DNA from 2 places in the Corynebacterium liangguodongii genome. Region 2 is predicted to be linked to the other one. Evidence: predicted binding sites of a transcription regulator. Region 2 holds the regulator's gene; the other holds the start of a gene.
The links. Region 2 encodes LexA, which represses DNA repair genes until DNA is damaged. Its sites were predicted from a motif close to CGAACANNTGTTCG; they were not measured.
Positions count from the first base shown of each region.

Region 1: a site for LexA is predicted at 2,185-2,198, ahead of C3E79_RS03020 (HNH endonuclease signature motif containing protein). Genes of this name have one in related genera too.

Region 1 is NZ_CP026948.1:622,309-633,014, reverse strand. Features, by position in the region: gene C3E79_RS03030 (DUF418 domain-containing protein) at 1-300, shown strand, start outside; gene C3E79_RS03025 (thiamine phosphate synthase) at 293-943, shown strand; gene C3E79_RS03020 (HNH endonuclease signature motif containing protein) at 930-2,054, opposite strand; gene thiO (glycine oxidase ThiO) at 2,248-3,318, shown strand; gene thiS (sulfur carrier protein ThiS) at 3,321-3,524, shown strand; gene C3E79_RS03005 (thiazole synthase) at 3,529-4,308, shown strand; gene C3E79_RS03000 (BCCT family transporter) at 4,264-5,985, opposite strand; gene C3E79_RS02995 (ThiF family adenylyltransferase) at 6,027-7,136, shown strand; gene C3E79_RS02990 (glycerol dehydrogenase) at 7,168-7,338, opposite strand; gene C3E79_RS02985 (cation diffusion facilitator family transporter) at 7,363-8,274, shown strand; gene C3E79_RS02980 (hypothetical protein) at 8,879-9,172, shown strand; gene C3E79_RS02975 (lipase family protein) at 9,336-10,706, shown strand, end outside.
Region 2 is NZ_CP026948.1:1,335,719-1,346,424, forward strand. Features, by position in the region: gene C3E79_RS06450 (DEAD/DEAH box helicase) at 1-2,114, shown strand, start outside; gene C3E79_RS06455 (LysR family transcriptional regulator) at 2,168-3,091, shown strand; gene hrpA (ATP-dependent RNA helicase HrpA) at 3,107-7,027, shown strand; gene nrdR (transcriptional regulator NrdR) at 7,024-7,482, opposite strand; gene C3E79_RS06470 (hypothetical protein) at 7,552-7,920, opposite strand; gene lexA (transcriptional repressor LexA) at 8,134-8,817, shown strand; gene C3E79_RS06480 (DeoR/GlpR family DNA-binding transcription regulator) at 8,967-9,752, shown strand; gene C3E79_RS06485 (1-phosphofructokinase family hexose kinase) at 9,839-10,706, shown strand, end outside.

The DNA.
Region 1 (10,706 bases), 710 kb from region 2:
TCCCACGCGATTCGGGACCACTCCGCCTGGGTCTACCCCTTCGTGGCGCTGGGGAAGCGCTCGATGTCGGGCTACCTCGCGCAATCGTTCCTCTTCATCATCCTGGTCATGCCTTTTGGGTTCGGGCTGGGGCTGGAGGCGTCGATAAGCGGGAAGATCGCGCTGGGCCTGCTCGTGTGGGTGATCACCCTGGTAGCGGCCTCGCTGCTCGAAGCAGCGGGCAGGCAGGGCCCCTTCGAGTGGGCGCACCGGCGGCTTTCCTACGGGCCGACCGGCAGGATCGAGCCGCGCGATGGATAAGCTTGACCTGCGCTGCTACTTCGTTACCGGCGCTGGGCCGGACGTGGTCTCGCGGGCGCGCGCCGCGGCCCTCGGTGGCGCCGGGGTGATCCAGGTGCGCAGCAAGCCGATTTCCGCCCGGGACCTCTTCGAGCTCTCCCGCGCGGTGGCACGCGAGGTCAAGGCCGTGCGCCCCCGCACGCGCGTGCTTGTCGACGACCGCGTCGACATCGCCCTCGCGCTGCGCGACGACGGGGTCGACGGCGTCCACCTCGGGCAGGACGACCTCGATGTCCGCCTCGCCCGCGAGCTGCTCGGCCGTGATGCGATCATCGGGCTGACCACCGGCACGCTCGAGCTCATCCGCGCGGCGAACGAGGTCGCGAGTGTGATCGACTACATCGGGGCGGGGCCGTTCCGGGCGACACCGACGAAGGATTCTGGCCGCTGCCCACTCGGGCTGGAGGGCTACCCCCCGCTCGTCGCCGCTTCGGCCGTGCCCCTCGTGGCCATCGGCGACGTCACTGCTGACGACGCCCGCGACCTGGCGCGCGCAGGCGTAGACGGCGTGGCGCTCGTGCGCGGGATCATGAACGCGCCGGATCCGGAGGCCTACACCGCGCGGGTGGTTGCAGAGTTCGACCGCGGCGCTACGAGCAGTTGAACTCCTCGAGTGTCACGGCGTTGTCGCAGCGCTCCGGCAGGCCGTGGTCGCGCGAGACGAACCGGGCGCCGTCGGGCATGAGGAAGTGGATGTCTCCGTGTTCCTTCATGATGCGCACGGACCCCTCGGTGACGAGCGCATGGCACGCGGAGCACAACGGCAGCAGGTTGTCGAGGTCCGTGAAGCCCCCTTCCGCCCACTCGGTGATGTGGTGGACCTCCATGAACCTCGTGTGGGTGCATCCGGGCATGGCGCACTGCCCGCGCCACATCACCATGAGGGCGGCTACCTGGGCATCCGTTGCCAACCTGCGGGAGCGCCCGACGTTTAACACCAGCCCCTTCTCATCGACCGTGGTGAGGCGATAGGAGGCGTTGGACAAGAAGTTCTTCACCGCCTCCGAGGGCGCGGCGAGGTTGTTGGGGAGATAGGCGCGCCCGTCCGTCGTCATCACGACGTTGACGTTCGCGCCGGGGGTGCGAAGCGTGCTGCGCGGGTTCGCGCGCGCCAGGCGGATGACACCCATAAACGACCCGAGCAGTGCGCTCCCGAGCGGGAGGCCGAAGCCGGAGACCGGCTCTTGCCCCTGCTCCTGGCTATACGCGCCCTCTCCGATCTTCAGCGCGGCCATGATCTCCGCGCCTTCGGCGGCGCTGAAGTCTCCCCACAGGCGCACCCGCCCGTCCTCGCGCGGCTTCACCCGCACGTACGACCTGGCACCTTCTGCCTTGTTGCGCTTCAGCTTCGACAGCGCGACCTCGAGCTCGTGATAGCCCAGTCTCACGGCCATATCCACCAGCTCACGCTCCGTCTCCGCGCTGAGCAGCGGGGCGATGAGGCGGGCCTTCGAGTAGTTCAACGCGCCGCCCGAAAACGCCTCGGCGAGCAGAGGATATCCGAGCATCGCGCGGGCAACCTTGACGTACTCGTGTGCCGTGGTCTCCGAGAGCCCGAGGCGCTGGACCAGCCAGAGCGCTGTGGTCGAGGCCCCGAGGCGGCGCGCCATGTTGGCCTCGTCGAAGCGTCCGATTGCGCTCAGCATCCTCGCCTTGTGGCGAGTGATGCCGATAAACGCCTCGACAATGTCGTGTGCTAGCTGCTCCGTGGTCATTTTCTCCCCCTTGATACCCCCACGCTTGATGCGAACACGTGCACTATAACAACCCCCTCGGACATCGCCCTCTAGCTGCGATTATATCGTTTTATAGCAAGGGCACCAGCACTCCGCATTGCGGAGTTTTCATAAACCTGTTCGAATAGAAACTCCGCAATGCGGAGTCCTTCGGCGTGCCACAATGGAGACCATGACCACCATCGCTATCGCCGGGGCCGGGATTATCGGGCTCTCCACGGCGCTCACCCTCGCCGATCGCGGACACGACGTCACCGTCTACGACGCGCACCCGCGCTCCGGCGCCTCCCACCACGCCGGCGGGATGCTCGCGCCGGTAGCAGAGGTCGTCTACCAGCAGGATCCGCTCTTCCCCCTGATGCGCGCCGCCGCGGCCTGGTACCCGGACCTCATTGCGTTGATCGGCCGCTACAGCGCCCTGCCCACCGGCTACCGCACGGAGGGCACCCTCGTCGTCGGCGCCGACCGTGCGGACAAAGCCCACCTCGACGAGCTGCAGGACTACCAGCTCGCCCACGGGATGGAGGCGACCCGCATCACCACCCGCGCCGCCCGGGCCCTCGAACCGGCCCTCTCCCCCGCCATCGCGGGAGCGGTGCGCATCGACGGTGATCACCAGGTCCAGCCGAGGCTTATCACACGCGCGCTTGACGACGCCTGCGCAGCCGCCGGGGTGACCTTCCTCGCGGAAGACCTCCACGACGTCCGCGAGGCTCACGCCGATCAGGTCGTCATCGCCGCGGGCCTCGGCGCCGAGCAGATCGGCGGCTGGGACAACCACCTCAAGCTGCGCCCCGTCTACGGCGACGTTGTGCAGCTGCGGGTACCCGAGCACCAGTTCCCGCTCGTGGACAGGGTGATCCGGGGGTTCGTCGAAGACCGCGCCGTCTACCTCATCCCGCGCGCCGACCGCACGCTCACCATCGGGGCGACGAGCAGGGAGGACGGGCGCGCCGTGCCCCTCGCCCAGGGCGTGCACCAGCTGCTGCGCGACGCCGCGGAGATCGTGCCCGGCATCGAAGACTGCGACTTTGTGGAGGCGAGCTGCGGAGCGCGCCCCGGCACCCCGGATGACCTTCCCTACCTGGGCAGGGTGAGTGAGCGGGTGGTCGTATCCACCGGGTACTTCAGGCACGGGATCTTGCTGGCGGCGCTCGCCGCGCGGTGCGGTGCCGAGGTCGTCGAAAAGCGAAGGCCCTCCGTAGACTTGAAGGACACGAACCCGCTGCGACACAGGAGGTAGTCATGCACATCACGGTCAACGGCGAGGCGCGCGAGACCGCGGCGACGACGGTGGAGGAGCTGGTGGTCGAGGAAGTGGGGCAGGCGCCCGGCGCGGGCACCGCCGTCGCGATTGACGCCGAGGTGGTCCCGCGCTCCGAGTGGGGCTCGACCCGCGTTGCCGAGGGCTCGCGCGTGGACATCCTCACCGCGGTGCAGGGGGGCTAGGGCCGTGCTGGAGATCGCGGGGAAGACCTTTTCATCCCGCCTCATCATGGGCACCGGCGGGGCGAGCTCCCACGACATCCTCGAGCGCGCACTGGTGGCCTCGGGGACAGAGCTCACCACGGTGGCGATGCGGCGCCACGCGGCGAATACCGAGGGCGAGGGCGTGTTCGACCTGCTGGCAAGGCTCGGCATCGCGCCTCTGCCGAATACCGCCGGCTGCCGCACCGCCCGCGACGCCGTCATCACCGCCAAGCTCGCCCGCGAGGCGCTCGGCACCGACTGGGTCAAGCTGGAGGTCATCGCCGATGACAGGACGCTGCTTCCCGATGTCGTCGAGACGCTCGATGCGTGCGAGCTGCTTGTCGACGCCGGGTTTACCGTCCTCGCCTACACCTCCGACGACCCCGTGGCCGCCGCGCGGCTCGAAGACCGCGGGGCGGCGGCGGTCATGCCGCTCGGCGCACCGATCGGGACCGGGCTGGGCATCTTGAACCCCCACAACATCGAGCTGATCTGCTCGCGCGCGCAGGTACCCATCCTCATCGACGCCGGGGTGGGCACCGCCTCAGACGCCGCGCTCGCCATGGAGCTCGGCTGCGACGGGGTGCTGCTCGCCAGCGCGGTGAACCGCTGCCAGGATCCCGTGGCGATGGCGAGGGCGATGCGGCTGGCCGTGGAGGCCGGGGCGCTGGCCAAGGGCGCGGGACGGATCCCGCGGAGGGAGCACGCGGTGGCCTCGTCAAGCGCGAGCGGACTCGTCTCCTGGGCGGATGAGGTCCTCTGAGAGGCGCCAACCGCCCTCCTCGTGGTCGTACTCCAGCTCGGGGCGGGCAATTTCATTGCCCTCGGCGTCGAAGCCCGGCGCGGGCTTAGCCTCGGCCTCCTCGAGCTTCTCGGCGCTATCAGTCTTCTCCCACTGACGGGTGCGCATGCGCCGGGCGGCCGCGGAATCGTCATCCATCGCCTTGAACAGGGCGAACATCATGAGGAAGTACATGATGAAAAACGGCAGGGCGATGACGATGACAACCTCTTGGAGAGCCTCGATGCCCGTGTCGTTGATAAACAGCAGCGCGGCGGCCACGGCGGCGATGGCGACGACCCACCCGACGCGGTAGTACGTCGGGGTCTTGTTCTCTTCGCCGGTGGCGAACATGTCGATGACCATCGCGGCCGAATCCATTGAGGTGACGAAGTAGAGCACGATCACCCCGAGCGCGATCGCCCCGACGACGCCGTAGGCCGGGAAGTGCTCGAGCAGCGTAAACAGCGCCCGCGGCGTGTCCCCCTGCTCGACGACGGGGCCGGTGAGCACGCCGGGCTCGGCGGTCTCGAGCTCGGTTGCGGCGCGGCCGAAGATGGAGAACCACACGATGTCAAAGGTCGTCGGCAACAAGATCGTGCCGGCGATGAACGCGCGCACGGTGCGCCCGCGCGAGATGCGAGCGAAGAACATGCCCACGAACGGCGCCCAGCAGATCGTCCACGCCCAGTAGAACGCCGTCCACGTGGCGTGCCAGCCGGGGTTATCGCCGTAGGAGTCGACCCAAAACATCAACTCGGGCAGCGAATCGGCGTAGATGCCGAAGGACTCGGTGACCTGGCCGATGAGCGTGAGCGTCGGGCCGGCGAACAAAACGAAGACCAACAGCGCCACAGTCGCGGCGATGTTGAGGTTAGACAAAATCTTGATGCCCTTATCCAGGCCCGTGGCCACCGAGGCGCAGGAGGCAACGGTGATCGCCAGGATGATCGCGAGCTGCACGGGGGTGATGAGCGGCACGCCCCACATGATGTTCATGCCGGCGGAGATCTGCAGCACCCCCAGGCCGACGGAGACGGCGAGGCCAAAGACGGTGCCGACGATGCCGAGGGCGTCTAAAAGCTTGCCCGGCCACTCGTAGACGCGCGCGCCGAGCAGCGGGGAAAATAGCGAGGAGAGCCGCGCCGGCATCTTGCGCTTGTAGGTGAAATACCCCATTGCCAGGCCCGGCAGGGTAAAGATCACCCACATGTGGATGCCGAAGTGGTAGTAGGTGAATTCGAAGGCCTGGGTGATCGCCGCCCGGCTCATCGGCTCGAGGTCCCCGCGCGGCGGGTTATACGCGTGGTGCAGCGGCTCGGCAGCGCCCCAAAACATCAGCGTCGCGCCCATTCCCGCGGCAAAGAGCATGGCAAACCAGACGGGGAGGGAGTATTCGGGTTCGTCTTCGTCGTCGCCAAGCCTGAGGTTGCCGTAGCGGGAGACGAACACGACGATGAGGTAGACCAACACCGCGGAGACCCCGGCTATGTAGAACCACGAGAAGTTGTCCATGAGCGCGCCGGCGGCAGCCGAGTAGGCGCGGCGGGCGGCGTCGCCGAACGCGATGGTCAGCGAGACGAAGAGCGCAATAAATCCGATCGCGGAGTAAAAGATCAGCGGGTCGGACTTCAGCCCCCGCCTGCGTGGTGCGGACATGGGTGCGAATTTTAGCGCCGCGGCGCTCTAGAGTGGGATTCATGCACGATCTGCCACGCGAGGAGTTGCGCCGCACGGCCCGGCACATGAACCTGCCCGGCTTCGGCCCGGAACAGCAATCGGCACTCCACCGCGCTCGCGTCCTCGTCATCGGCGCCGGCGGCCTGGGCTGCCCCGTCATGCAGGCGCTGGCCGCCACCGGCGTCGGGCATATCGCGGTGATCGATAGCGATTGCGTCGACATCACCAACATCCACCGCCAGATCCTCTTCGGCGCCGGCGATGTCGGCCGCAAGAAGGTCGAGGTTGCAGGCGAGCGACTGCGCGCGCTCCAGCCCGGCATTGAACTCGAGCTTATCGACGCCCACTTCACCCCCGATAACGCTCTCGCACTCCTCGACGGGGTCGACGTGCTCGTCGACGGCTCCGACACCTTCGCCACCAAGTTCCTGGCCGCCGATGCCGCCGAGATCACAGGCACGCCTCTCGTGTGGGGCTCGGTGCTGCGCTACCGCGGCGACGTCGCGCTGTGGTGGTCCGGCCCCGGCGCGCCGTCAGGCGGGGTGGGCCTGCGCGACCTCTACCCCGCCCAACCCGACCCGGACTCCGTGCCGGACTGCGCCACCGCCGGTGTGCTCGGGGTGACCACTGGCGTCGTCGGCGGGCTCATGGCCACCGAGGTCGTGAAGCTCCTCGCGGGCCTGGGAGAGGCGCGGCCGGGCGCACTGCGGGTCTATGACGCACTGGGGGCGTCGTTAAGCGAGTACGCGGTGCGCCGGGATCCGCGCCGCGAGCTGACGCGCGAGCTGGGCAGCTACCCCGCGGCGCCGTGCGCGGTACCAGGGGCGGCGTCGTTGGTCGCGGATAAGGTGGCGCGCGGCGAGGCGCTCGGGTTGGACGTGCGCGAGGCCCACGAGAGGGCGCTGGCGGACCTGGAGGGAAAGAGCATCCACCTGCCGACGAGCACGTGGGAGACCCGCCCGCAGGAGGCCTTCGAGGCGATCGGCGGGCTGCCCGCAGGCACCACCGTCGTGGTCTACTGCGCCTCCGGGGTGCGCTCCGGCAGGTTTGTCGAGCGCTTCGGCAGCTTCGCCGCCGAGCGCGGGATCCGCTTAGAAGAGCTTCCGGGCGGGGTAGAGTCGGTGGGGTGAAAATTCACGCACTCTCAATGATGACTCTGGCCTAGCGCGGCCGGAAGAGCATCCCCGCGAGCGAGGAGGTCACCGCCGAGCCGATGAGCACGAGCACCGTGTAGAGGATGCCGCTCACGCCGAGCATCGAGAGCAGCCACCCGAAGAACATCGCGCCGATGACGGCGCCTGCGATAGCGATGATCCAACTTTTTACGTCCATGCACACCCACTCTAAGCGAAGGCGATGACAATGCAACGAGCCGAGCAAAGGCTCCTCGAGCGGTTTATGTGGCTCTCCATCGCTGCGGCAGTAGCAACCATCGCGTTCAAGCTCGCCGCAGCATGGGTCACCGGTTCCGTGGGGTTCCTCTCCGATGCCATAGAATCCCTCATCAATCTCGTCGCCGCGATCGTCGGCCTCGTTGCGCTGAAGGTCTCCGCCAAGCCCGCCGACCAAAATCACAACTTCGGCCACGCGAAGGCGGAGTACTTCTCCTCCCAGGTCGAAGGCTCGATGATCCTGCTCGCCTCGGTGGCGATCATCTACACTGCGGTGCAGCGCCTCATCACCCCGCAGCCCATCGAGCAGGCCGGGATAGGCCTTGCGCTCTCCGTCATCGCCACCGCGCTCAACCTTGCCGTCGGGTTGGTCCTCCTGCGGGCTGGCAAGAAGTACCGCTCGGCGACGCTCGACGCGGACGGCAAGCATTTGCTTACCGACGTCTGGACCACCGTCGGTGTCATCGTCGGCATGGCACTGGTTGCCATCACCGGCTGGGAGATCCTCGACCCCCTCGTCGCCCTCGCCGTCGGGGCGAATATCCTCTTTACCGGCTACACGCTGCTCAAACAGTCCTTTATCAGCCTGCTCTCCGAGGCGCTGCCGGAAGACGAGCGCCGCGCCATCAAGGCCTACCTCGATGGCTTCGCCGCCGAGCACGGGGTGGACTTTACCGACGTGCGCACCGCGGCCTTCGGCCGCGAGCGCCTCGTCAACGTGGTCATGCAGGTGCCCGGCTCCTGGAGCGTGGAGAGCTCACACGACCTCGCCGACCTCATCGAGGAAGGGATCGACGGCGCACTCGGGGGCGCGACCACCCTGGTACACGTCGAGCCGTTGGGGACGAGCTCGCATGTAGGGTTTAACTGGATCTAGCGCCAGAGGAGGTCGCGGTCAAGCGCGGCCCTGTAGACCGCCGCTAGTCGAGAGCCACCGGCCACGACTGCGGGGGAGCCTCGGCCCGTCCATGAACAGAGGAGCATGGGGGTGCTCATAGGTCTAGCAGCTGGTCGAGCACATGAGGCTCCAGGGCCTCTCCTCGGCAGCGCTTTCCTCAGATCGGGGTAATAGCCTTCCGCTGGCACGCACCGAGCTTCTCAGCGGCGTCTTGGATGTGGCGCCGCGAGTAGCCTCCGCCTGCGGTAAAGCCTATCCCCGTCCACGGGCGAAGGAGGTAGATTCCCGTGTCGCAACTAACCCCGGGTAGCGAAAGCGGCCACAGTTTCCACCGATAGACAGGCGGGCCGTAAGGAGACGGTAGCGGCAACACATAATCATTCTACCTGGGGCATTGATCCCGGAAGGAACACGCCAACCATGATCGCACCATGGGATCCAGGTTGTCTTCAGTGACAGTTCCTCGACCACATTGCCTGCACGAACTCGTGCATTCATCCCCGACTTGAAAACCTATTGAAAACATGCTTTAGTGGAAACTAGTTGAAAACGTGCCGAAAGGTACCAACCCGAAAGGAACGACATGACCCACACGATCCACGAGTCCCACGACCACACCCACGGCGAGGGCTGCGGCCACGTCGCAGTGCCCCACGGTGACCACGTCGACTACGTCCACGACGGCCACCTGCACCGCGAACACGAGGGCCACTGGGACGAGTGCGAGGCCGCCGACCACGCCGAGCACACCGACCACACGGACCACACCCACGGCGAGGGCTGCGGCCACGTCGCAGTACCCCACGGTGACCACGTCGACTACGTCCACGACGGCCACCGCCATGCCGCCCACGGCGACCACTACGACGAGCACTAGTCGCTCACCACAAAGCCCGGCTCCGACAGTCCTGTCGGGGCCGGGCTTTTTCTGGGAACTCGCCCCGAAAATCATACTTTTCCCATCGCACGGTTCCCCGTCATCACACCTTTGCGGTAGCCTCCTCATCCGGGGAAAGATAATACCCAAGAAGGAGGACCCCATGCGCGCAACGTTCCGCGTGAAAACACTTGCCATCGGGCTCGCCGCCGCAGCGGCGTCGTCCGCCACCCCGGTGCTCGCTACCGCGCAAGAGCTCTCCTCTGTGCAGGGCCCACACGACGGCGCGCCCCTCGGCGGATCATCAATCGTCCAGTCCGGCGAGGAGTTCTTCGCCCCCGTGGACAACCTGGGTGACTACGCACCCGGCGAAGTCATCAGCACCAGGACGATCCCCTACCACTTCGTCGGCCTGCCGATCCCGGTCCAGGTCGTCCAGATCAAGTACCGCTCGACCGACCACGACGACAAGCCCACCTACAACATCACCTCGGTGGTCAAACCAACCGGCGAGTCCAACGGCCGGTTGGTCTCGATGCACTCGGTCTACGACTCCCTCGACCCGGCCCACAGCCCCTCTCGCGCCATCGCCGGGAATATCGCGCTCGGGCTGTTCAACTCCTGGATCGAGACCCCGACCATCGTCCAGATGCTCGCCGGCGGATACACCGTCGCCGTGACCGACATCGAAGGCCAAGACGCCAACTTCTTCGACGGCCCGACCTATGGCCGTCTCACTCTCGACGGGATCCGCGCCGCGGAGCGCACCCCCGAGACCGGCCTCTCCCCCGACGCCCCCGTCGGCCTGATCGGGTACTCCGGAGGCTCCATCGCCAGCGTGTGGGCCGCCCAGCTCGCCCCCACCTACGCACCCGACATCAACGCACGGCTCGTCGGCTCCGCCGCCGGTGGCGTGCCCACCAACGTGCTCAACCTGGTCAACTACATCGACGGCGCTCCGTTTTGGGGACCACTGACCGTCATGATCCTCATCGGCTTGTCGCGCTCCTACGACTTCTCGCTCGAGCCCTACCTCTCCGACTACGGCAAGCACATGGTCGACGACCTCTCGCGAGCCACCATTACCGAGGTCAGCGCGTCCTTTGCCGGGGTCGACTGGGCATCCCTGTTCAAGCCCGAATACCGCGACCCGCGGTCAATTCCCGAATTCGTCGACGCCGTCAACCGCAACAACCCCATCCTCGCCGCCGACCCGGCCACGCCGTTTTTCATCGGCCAGGCCAACAACGGGGAGATCACCGGCACACCCACCGGCCCCGAGGGAATCGGCACCGGGGACGGCATCACCGTCACCGGAGACACTCGGGCACTCGCGCACAAGTACTGCGAGGCCGGCAACCCGGTGATCTACCACGAGTACGCCATCATGGAACACACAGCAGGGTTCCTCACCTTCTCCGCCGGGGCGTGGCCGTGGCTGCAGGATCGCTTCGACGGCAAGCCCGCAGGCACCAACTGCGGCGACTTCCCCGCGGGCAACCCCGCGGAGCCGGCGACCACCGTGCCGCCAGCG
Region 2 (10,706 bases):
TCGACCAGGTGGTGATGGACGAGTTCCATTACTACTCGGAGCCCGGTCGCGGCTGGGCGTGGCAGGTGCCGCTGCTTGAGCTGCCGCGCGCCCAGTTCCTCTTGATGTCCGCCACCCTGGGTGAGACGCAGTGGCTGGAGACCGACCTCACCGAGCGCACCGGCCGCACCACCACCTACGTCGGCGGCTCGCAACGCCCGGTCCCGCTCGACTTCCACTACGTCTTCACCCCGGTCCACGAGACGATCGAGCAGCTCCTTGACGACGGCCTCGCCCCCATTTACGTCGTCCACTTCTCCCAGCGCGAAGCCACGGAACGCGCGCAGGCGCTGACCAGCATGAACTTCGTAAGCGCCGAGGAGAAAGAGCGCATCGCCGAGGAGATCGGAGATTTCCGCTTCACCACGACCTTTGGTAAGACCCTCTCGAAGCTCCTGCGGCGGGGCATCGGCGTGCACCACGCGGGCATGCTGCCGAAGTACCGCAGGCTGGTCGAGCGATTGTCCCAGACCGGGCTGCTCAAGGTGATCTGCGGCACCGATACTCTCGGGGTGGGTATCAACGTTCCCATCCGCACGGTGCTGCTGACGGGGCTGGCCAAGTACGACGGCACCCGCCAGCGGATCTTGAAGTCCCGCGAGTTCCACCAGATCGCGGGTCGGGCCGGCCGCGCCGGCTTCGATACCAAGGGCACCGTGGTCGTTGAGGCACCCGAGCACGAGATCGAGAACGTCAAGCTGCGGCGCAAGGCCGGGGATGACCCGAAGAAGCTGAAGAAGATCCGCAAGAAGGCCCCGCGCGACGGCGAGGTGTCGTGGTCGGAGAAGACGTTCGAGCGCCTCACCACGGCGGAGCCGGAGGAGTTGACGAGCCAGTTTAAGGTCTCGAATTCGATGCTGCTCAACGTCGTGGCCCGCCCCGGCGACGGCTACGGGCACTTAAAGCGCCTGCTGCGCACGAACCACGACACGCGGGCGAAGCAGAACCAGGACATCCTCACGGCGGTGGAGCTCTTTCGCGGGCTTGTCGAGGCCGGTGTGGTCGAGCGGACCCCGGATTCCCCGGCGATGCGCCCGTACACTCTCACCGTTGAGCTCGATCGCGACTTCGCGCTCAACCAGCCCCTCTCCCCTTTCGCCCTGGCCTTCCTCTCCGTGCTGGATCCGGATTCGCCGACGTATTCGCTCGACGTCATCTCGACTTTCGAGGCGATCCTGGATGATCCGCGGCAGCTGCTCAAGGCGCAGGAGTCGGCGGCGCGGAGAGAGGAGCTCGCGGCGCTGAAGGCCGACGGGGTCGACTACGTCGAGCGGATGGCCCTGCTCGAGGACGTCACCTACCCGCAGCCGCTGGGCGAGGAGCTCGAGGCGGCGTTCGAGACCTTCCGCGAGTCCCATCCCTGGGCTAAGGAGTTCGAGCTCTCGCCGAAGTCCGTGGTGCGCGACATGGTGGAGCACGCGATGACGTTTTCTGACCTCGTTGCCACCTACGGCTTGGCGCGCTCGGAGGGCGTGGTCTTGCGCTACCTCACCGACGCGTGGCGGACGCTGACGCATTCGGTGCCCGATTCCTACCTCACAGACGAGCTCGGCGATATCATCACCTGGCTCGGCGAGCTCGTCCGCCAGGTGGATTCCTCTCTCATCGACGAGTGGGCGCACATGGCCGACGAGGACACCCCGATTTCTCCTGAGACGCTTGAGCGCGAGCTGGCCTTCGGGGTTGAAGACCCGACGGCGCTGACCGCGAATCGCCGGGCGTTTAAGGTGATGGTGCGCAATTTCTTCTTCCGGCTCGTCGAGCTCTTCGCCTTCGAGAAAGAGGAGCAGCTCGACGAGGCCGTAGGCTACCTCGATCCCGAGTCGAGGCCCGTGTGGCCCGAGGAGCTGGACGGCTATTTCGATGAGTACGACGACGTGCTTATCGACGCCGATGCGCGCGGCCCGGAGTATTTCCGCCTCTCCGGCGAGCAGGGCCGCGAGTGGAGCGTCGTCCAGGTCATCCGCGACCCCGCAGGCGATAATGCTTTTCAACTACACGGGGTCGTCGACCTCGACGCCTCGGACGCCACCGGCGAGGTTCGGCTCAGCCGCCTCGAGGTCATCAAGGCATAACTATAGGCGGGGCGGCCTACGCTCGTCCAAGAGGGTCAAGTACACTCATAGGTATGGGCAATAGAGAATATCGGCCAACACTTGCACAGCTGCGAACCTTTGTCACTATCGCGGAGCACAAGCACTTCGGCACTGCCGCGCACAAGCTCAACATCTCGCAGCCCTCACTCTCCCAGGCCCTCGTCACCCTGGAGAGCGGGCTGGGGATTCAGCTTATCGAGCGCTCGACCCGCAAGGTGATTGTCACCCCCGTGGGCCAGGAGCTGCTCCCGCTGGCCAAGGCCACCTTGGATGCCGCCGACGCGTTCGCTGCGCGCTCCCGCGGCGCGCTCGGCGTCCTCTCCGGCGCACTCAACATCGGCGTCATCCCGACGCTCACGCCGTATATCCTCCCGGAGTTTCTCAAGCTCTCCTGCGACCACTTTCCGGACCTCAAGCCCCAGGTCGTCGAGGATCGTACGGCGGCGCTGTTGGATAGGCTGCGCGACGGCGCGATCGATGTGGCGGTCGTCGCGCTGCCGACGAGCCAGGCCGGGTTCGACGAGCAGCAGCTCTTCACCGAGCGCCTCGTGGCCGTCACCCCGGCATCGCACCCGCTGGCCGGGAGGAAGAACCTCACCGCCGACGAGCTCGGCGAGCTCGACGCCGAGCTCGCCCACCCCTGCCGGGTGGAACACGCCCACACGCCGACGAGCGCGGCGTTTTCGGTGCGCGCCTCTTCGCTGGCCACGATCATGCACCTCGTCGCCGAGGGCCTCACCGCAACCGTGCTGCCGGAATCCGCGGTTGCCAGCGAGTGCATCCGCCCGGGGCTGAGCGTGGCCACGTTTGATGAATCGGTGGGGGCGGTGAGGACTATCGGGTTGATCTCCCGGCCGTCGTCGTCACGCTCCGTGGAGTATCGCGCGCTCGGCGAGCTGATCTCGCTGGCGCACTCCCGGGTGATCGAGCGGGGCAAGCAGCTCATCGGGGGCTAGAATCGTTCCCCAGATATGAACGATTCCCACAATGCAGCCGCCGAACAGCGCGCCGAGCTCTACCGGCGCCTCGGCTCCGTCGAGATCGCCGAGGAGCGCCGCTTCAAGCGCCGCCTTGATAAGGCGCGCGCCCCGCAGGCGTTTGCCGCCATTGCCGCAGACATCGATGCCTCCGCCGCGGTCGTCGCCGCGCGCGAGAAGGCGATCCCGGAGATCACCTACCCCGTGCAGCTCCCCGTCTCCGCGCGGCGCTCCGACATCACGGAACTGATCGCCGCCCACCAGGTCGTTATCGTCGCCGGCGAGACGGGATCGGGCAAGACCACCCAGATCCCGAAAATGCTCCTCGAGCTCGGCCGCGGCCGCCGCGGGCTCATCGGGCACACCCAGCCGCGTCGACTCGCCGCGCGCACGGTGGCCGAGCGCATCGCCGACGAGCTCGGGCAATCCGTGGGCGAGAGCGTGGGCTACGCCATTCGTTTCGACGACACAGTCAGCCCCACGAGCGCAGTCAAGCTCATGACGGACGGCATCCTGCTCGCCGAGATGCAGCGGGACCGCTACCTCAACGCCTACGACACAATCGTCATCGACGAGGCCCACGAGCGCTCCCTCAACATCGATTTCCTGCTGGGCTACCTCAAGCAGCTCCTGCCCAAGCGCCCGGACCTGAAGGTCGTGATCACCTCGGCGACGATTGACCCGCAGCGCTTCGCCGCCCACTTCGCCGACGCGGAAGGCAACCCCGCCCCGATCATCGAGGTCTCGGGGCGCACGTACCCCGTGGAGGTGCGCTACCGCCCGCTCGTCGAGGTCGTCGGGGGCAAAGAGGTTGACACCGACATGATCGACGGCGTCGTGAGCGCCTGCGAGGAGCTCATGGGCGAGGGAGAGGGAGACATCTTGTGCTTCTTCGCCTCCGAGCGCGACATCCGCGATTGCATGGAGGCCATCGAAAAGAAGCACTGGCGCGGGGTGGAGGTCACCCCCCTGTTCGGCAGGCTCTCCAACGCGGAGCAGCACCGCGTGTTCTCCCCGCACTCCGGGCGGCGCATCGTGCTCTCGACGAACATCGCCGAGACCTCCCTGACTGTGCCGGGCATCCACTACGTTGTCGATACCGGCTTAGCCCGCATCTCCCGGTATTCCACGCGCACGAAGGTCCAGCGCCTGCCCATCGAGGAAATCTCGCAGGCCTCCGCGAACCAGCGCTCCGGGCGCTCCGGCCGCGTCGCAGACGGCATCGCCATCCGCCTGTACTCCGAGGAGAACTTCCACGCCCGCCAGGAGTTTACTGATCCAGAGATCCTGCGCACGAACCTCGCCAGCGTCATCTTGCAGATGATCTCCCTGCGCTTGGGCGATATCTCCGAGTTCCCGTTCATCGAGCCGCCGGATCAGAAATCGATCCGCGATGGGCTGCTGTTGCTCCACGAGCTCGGGGCAACGACGGACCGCGAGGCCGGCGGCGCGCCTGTCCTCACCGCGATCGGCCGCGATATCGCCCGCATCCCGGTCGATCCGAAGATGGCGCGCATGCTCGTCGAGGCCAACCGGCTCGGCGTGTTGGAAGACGTCACGGTCATCGTCGCCCAGATGACCATCCAGGACGTGCGCGAGCGCCCACTCGAGCAGCAGGCCCAGGCCGATCAGGCGCACGCGAGGTTTAAAGACAAGGAGTCCGATTTCGCCTCCGCGCTCAAGCTGTGGGACTACATCGGGCAATCGCGCGACGAGCTTACCGGCAACTCCTTCCGCAAACGGATGAAGCGGGAGTTCCTGCACTACATGCGCATCCGCGAGTGGTACGACCTGGTGCGCCAGCTGAGGGACGTCGAAAAGCAGCTCGGATACTCGCGCGCGGAGGACGTCGCCGGGGAACGCGACCTCGAGTCCATCCATAAATCGCTGCTCACCGGGCTGTTGTCCAACGTCGGTGCGCGCGAGGGCAATTCCAAGGAGTTCCAGGGCACCCGCGGCACGCGCTTTGTCATCTTCCCCGGCTCGACGCTGGCGAAGCGCCCGCCGGAGTTCGTCATGGCTGGCGAGCTGGTGGAGACCTCGCGGCTCTTTGCGCGCGACGTGGCCAAGATCAAGCCCGAGTGGGTCGAGGCCGCAGCCCGTGATCTGCTCAAGCACAGCTACTCCGAGCCCGTGTGGTCGCGCAAGCGCTCGGCGGCGATGGTGCACCAAACCTCGCTGCTCTATGGGCTGCCGATCGTGCGCGACAGGCTCGTGCCCTACCATCACGTCGACGCGGAGGCGGCCCGCTCCATGTTCATCCGCCACGCGCTCATCGCCGGGGATTGGAACCGCCACCACACCTTCATCGAGCACAACGACAAGGCGCTGGCGGAGGCGGCCGAGGTCGAGGAGAAGGTGCGCCGGCGCGGCCTCGTCGTCGACGAGGACACGCTTTTTGACTTCTACGACTCGAAGCTACCGGCCACAGTAACCACCGCGCGGCACTTCGATTCCTGGTGGAAGAAGAAAAGGCGCGAGGACCAGCACTTCCTTGACTTCGATCCCGCATCGCTTATCGACGCCACCGTCGACGCCTCCGCGGAAGACTTCCCCTCCACCTGGCGCCAGGGGTCGATCGACTTTGACCTGCGCTACACCTTCGAACCCGGCGATCCCTTCGACGGGGTGCGGGTGGATATCCCCGTGCCGCTGCTCGCGGGCTTTTCCGCCGAGGGATTCGACTGGCTCGTCCCGGGCCTGCGCCTCGAGCTTGTCACCGAGCTCATCCGCACCCTGCCTAAAGCGTTGCGACGCTCCGTCGTCCCCGCGCCCGATTTCGCCGGCCTCGCCATGAGCAGGCTCTCCCCCGGCGAGGGCCGGCTCGTGGACCAGCTTGCAGACGCCCTGCGCGCGCTCGGCGGGGCGGGCATCAATGCCCAGGACTTTCGCCCCACCGCGCTACCCGCCCACCTGAGGGTTACCTTCGCCGCGATTGACAAGCGCGGCGAAGTCATCGACCACGATAAGGACCTCCACGCGCTCAAGGAGCGACAGTCGGGCAAGATCCGCTCCTCGGTGGCGAAGGCCAGCAGGTCGAGCGAGACGACGGTCGCGCGGAAGTGGACGGCGCAGACCCTCGGCGCGGTCCCCGAAAGCGTCACCACCACGATCGAGGGCAACGCAGTGGCGGCCTACCCCGCCCTCGAGGTCACCCCCGACGGCGTGAAGGTTGCGGTGCACGCCACGAAGGCCGCCGCCGACGCCTCGATGCTCACCGCGACGCTCACGCTCCTGCTGCGGGAGATCCCGATCTCGCCCGGGCAGATGACCAAGGGCCTACCGCTGCGCCAGAAAGTAGCGGTGGAGAACTACCCGCACGGCGGTGCGCAGGGGCTTGTTGACGACGCCCGGGCCGCCACCATCCGCGACCTCATGCTCTCCCACGGCGGCCCGGTGCGCACCCCGGAGGAGTTCGATGAGCTGCTCTCCGCCGTAAAGCCCAAGGTTGCCTCCGGGGTGCGCCAGAAGGTCGTCGCCCTCGCGCCGGCGCTCGTGGCGTACGGCGCTATCGCCCAGGAGCTCGACGCGTGGGAGGGCCCGGCGATTGAGGATATGCGCGCCCAGCTCGACTTCTTCCTGCCGGAGCACGCCGTGACGGTCCACGGCACCGACCGCCTCGCGCACCTGCCGCGCTACATCGAGGCGATGCGCATCCGGCTCGATGATATGGCCATCGACCCGGACCGGGACGCCGACCGCCAAGACGCGGTGGCCTCGTTAACGCAGCGCCTCGAAGCAAAGCTGCGCGCGCTGCCGGCGGCCGCGCGGAAGTCGAGGGAGGTCAAGGACATCTACTGGCAGCTCCAGGAGCTGCGCGTGAGCCTCTTCGCGCAGAGATTGGGCACGCCCAAGCCGGTGAGCGAGAGGCGGATCGAGAAAATGATCGACGCCCTGGGCACGGGGGCACGCTAGAAGTCCTCCCGGTCGCGGCGGCGCATGAGCCGGATCTCGGACTCGAAGTCGTCGGCCGATTCGAAGGACTTGTACACGGAGGCGAAGCGCAGGTATGCAACCTCGTCGAGGGCACGCAGCGGCTCGAGCACGGCGAGGCCGACATCGTTCGCGTCGACCTGTGAGCTGCCGTGGCTGCGCACCGTCTCCTCGACCTGCTGCGCGAGGCGTTTGAGGGCATCGTCCGAGACGTCGCGGCCCTGGCAGGCCCGGCGCACGCCGTTGATGAGCTTGTCCCGGTCGAAAGGTTCGCTCACCCCGTTGCGCTTGACCACCATGAGCACGGCCTTCTCCACCGTCGTAAACCTGCCCCCGCACTGTGCGCACTCGCGGCGGCGGCGGATGGCCGATCCAGCGTCGATGACACGGGAGTCGAGCACGCGGGAATGGTCGTTGTGGCAAAACGGGCAGTGCATGGGATTCGACGGCCTCCTCGTGGCGGGTGCTAACCGCCTCGATGTTACCCGGGGGAGCCTCGCTGCCAGCTAGCGGACGCTGGCGATGGAGACCTCCGCGACGCCGCCGCCCCCCTGTGTCGAGGCGTCGGTGCCGAAGGCTCCGCCCGCGGCCGATCCCACGATCAGCGCCAGACCGAGGATCACGCCCATGAGGATGCCGGCACGGTTTTCGTGGCGAGTTTCGAACGCAGGAGTAGCGCTTACTCCCGAGGCTTGCTCGAAGCGTTTTTCACGCCCATAGTTTCGATGCGGAACTCCTCTCGTTCGAACACCCGACGGGCGGCGAGGGCACCTCGGCGCCGCGGGGATGTCCCACACCTCAGCGGGCAGCACCTCAGCCAGGTGCTCGCGGTAGGCCGCCTGCGGTGCGTTGTTGCGCTCAATCTGGATGGTCATGGCGGTGTCCTTTCGTTGTGTAGCTTCATTCTATGAACGGCCCGGACACGTTCGAACGAACCATGCGCTCACGTGTTCGATTCCGCACTTCAGTTCGATTTATATCACCCCTGAGCGACGATGTCTACCCCACGCCGCAAAAAGTCGAACACACTTGCCACATCTGGTACCTTGGTAGCCACGACCGACCCCACCCGCACCGAAGGAGCACCCGTGGCCCGCAAGAAAGACGACACCACCCTCGACCTCAGCGTCCTGTCCGACCGCCAACGCCGCATCCTGGAGGTCATCCAGGATGCGGTAGTCCTGCGCGGGTACCCGCCGAGCATCCGCGAGATCGGCGACGCCGCCGGCCTGCAGTCCACCTCGTCCGTCGCCTACCAGCTCAAGGAGCTGGAAAAGAAGGGCTTCTTGCGGCGCGATCCGAACAAGCCCCGGGCGGTTGACCTGCGCCACCTGCCTGAGCCGAGGTCTACTCGCGAGCCCGCCCCAAAGGCCCCGCAGGCACCCGAGGACGCCTCCCAGGCGCGCTACATTCCCGTCGTCGGGCAGATAGCGGCGGGCTCGCCCATCCTCGCGGAGGAAAACGTCGAAAGCTACTACCCGTTGCCCGAGGAACTGGTGGGTGACGGCGAGCTCTACATGCTGCGCGTCATAGGCGAGTCGATGAGGGACGCCGGTATCCTCGACGGGGACTGGGTCGTCGTGCACTCTCAGCCCGTCGCGGAGGAAGGGGATTTCGTCGCCGCCCTGCTCGACGGCGAGGCGACGGTCAAGGAGTTCCACCGGGATTCGACCGGTGTCTGGCTGCTCCCCCACAACGACGCGTTTACCCCAATCAAGGGGGAGAACGCGGAGATTATGGGCCGGGTTGTTTCCGTTTTCCGCACGCTCTAGGGCATACTTGCGCGCGGGCACCACCCCCGTGGGGGTGGGTTGGACACGGCCAGCATCCCGCGGCGCGGGCTTTCCGGGACAATGGTCGTCAACGGCCACCGCGGCCGCCCGGTTTATTCCACCCGCTCACCACCCGAGGAGCGCGACGCATGTACGCAGAAGAACGCAGGCGCCAGATCGCCTCTCTAACGGCGATTGAGGGCCGCGTCAACGTCACCGACTTGGCGGAGAAGTTCCACGTCACGGCCGAGACGGTCAGGCGGGACCTCGCCGTGCTCCACCGGCAGGGGGTAGTGCACCGGGTCCACGGCGGCGCGGTGGCGAGCCAATCGTTCCTCACCACAGAGTTCTCGCTCGATGCCCGCTCCCGCTCCGCCTCGACGGCGAAGTCTGCCATCGCCCAGGCGGCGCTGCGATTTGTCCCGGAGCACTCCGAGGGCGGGATCTTTCTCGACGCGGGGACGTCGATTAGCGCCTTCGCGAAACTGCTCGCCACCGACCCGCGGGCGGCCTCGTGGCCAATTGTGACCAACTCGCTGCCGATCGCGCTCGATCTCTCCACGGCCGGCCTGCCCCACGTGCACCTGCTCGGCGGATCTGTCCGCGCGATCACGCAAGCCGTGGTCGGAGCGATGGCGCTGCGCTCGCTCGCGCTCATGCGCGCGGACGTCGCGTTCATCGGCACCAACGCGCTAAGCGTCGACCACGGCCTGTCCACCGCGGACGCGCAGGAGGCGGCGATTAAATCCGCCATGGTCACCAACGCCCGCATGGTGGTTGTGCTGTGCGATTCGACGAAAATCGGCAACGACTATTTGGTGAGCTTCGCCTCCCTCGACGACATAGATGTCGTCGTGACCGACTCCGGGGCGCCCGAGAGCATCGTCTCCGAGCTGACCGAGCGCGGCGTCGAAGTCGTCACCGTCGGCTCATAGCCCCCGGGTCCCGCGTTGACCGCTGCGGGCGCGCTGGCCATAATTGGGAGAGTTTCGCTGGGACCGAGCCGGAGGATAGCCGCACTGTGATCATCACCTTTACCCCCAACCCCAGCATCGACGCCACGTTGAGGCTCGAGGTGCTCTCCACCGGTGGGGTGAACCGCACGGTGAGCGCGCAGCGCGAACCCGGGGGCAAAGGCATCAACGTCTCCCACGCGTGCGCGAAGGCGCGCTGCGATACCCTGGCCATCGCCCCGTGCGGCCCCGCCGACCCTTTCACGCTCATCTGCCGCAACTCCGGTATCCCTTTGAAATCCGTGCCCATCTCCGGCCCCATCCGCACGAACACCACGCTGACGGAGGCGGACGGGACGACGACGAAGATTAATGAGACAGGACCGCTGCTCAGCGGCCAGGACATCGAGCGCATCGCCGATACGCTCATTGCCACCGTCGCCGAATCGCGCGCGGACGCCGTGGTCATGGCCGGATCCTTGCCTCCTGGCGCGCCCCCGGAGTGGTACGCCACCCTCGCGATGTCCGCGCGCAAGGCCTGCCCGGGTGCGCTCATCGCCATCGACACCTCCGATGACCCGCTGCTCCGGCTCGGCGCGCGCCTCGAGCAGGCGGCCCCGGATGTGCTCAAGCCCAACGCGTTCGAGCTCGCGCACCTCACCGGGGCCGACGGGGCGCTTCTTGAGTCCCAGGCGGCCCGCGGCGATTTCTCCCGCGTGGTCTCCGCCGCGCGGGAGCTCACTGACTCCGGGGTCAAGGAGGTGTTGGTGACCCTGGGTGCGGCCGGCGCCTGCCTGGTCACCGCCGAGGGAGCGTGGGCCGCCTCCCCGCCGCCGGTGGCGGAGGTATCCACGGTCGGGGCCGGCGATAGCGCGCTGGCCGGCTACGTCATGGCCCGGGTGGGCGGCGCGCCGCCCGCCGAGTGCGTGCGCCGCA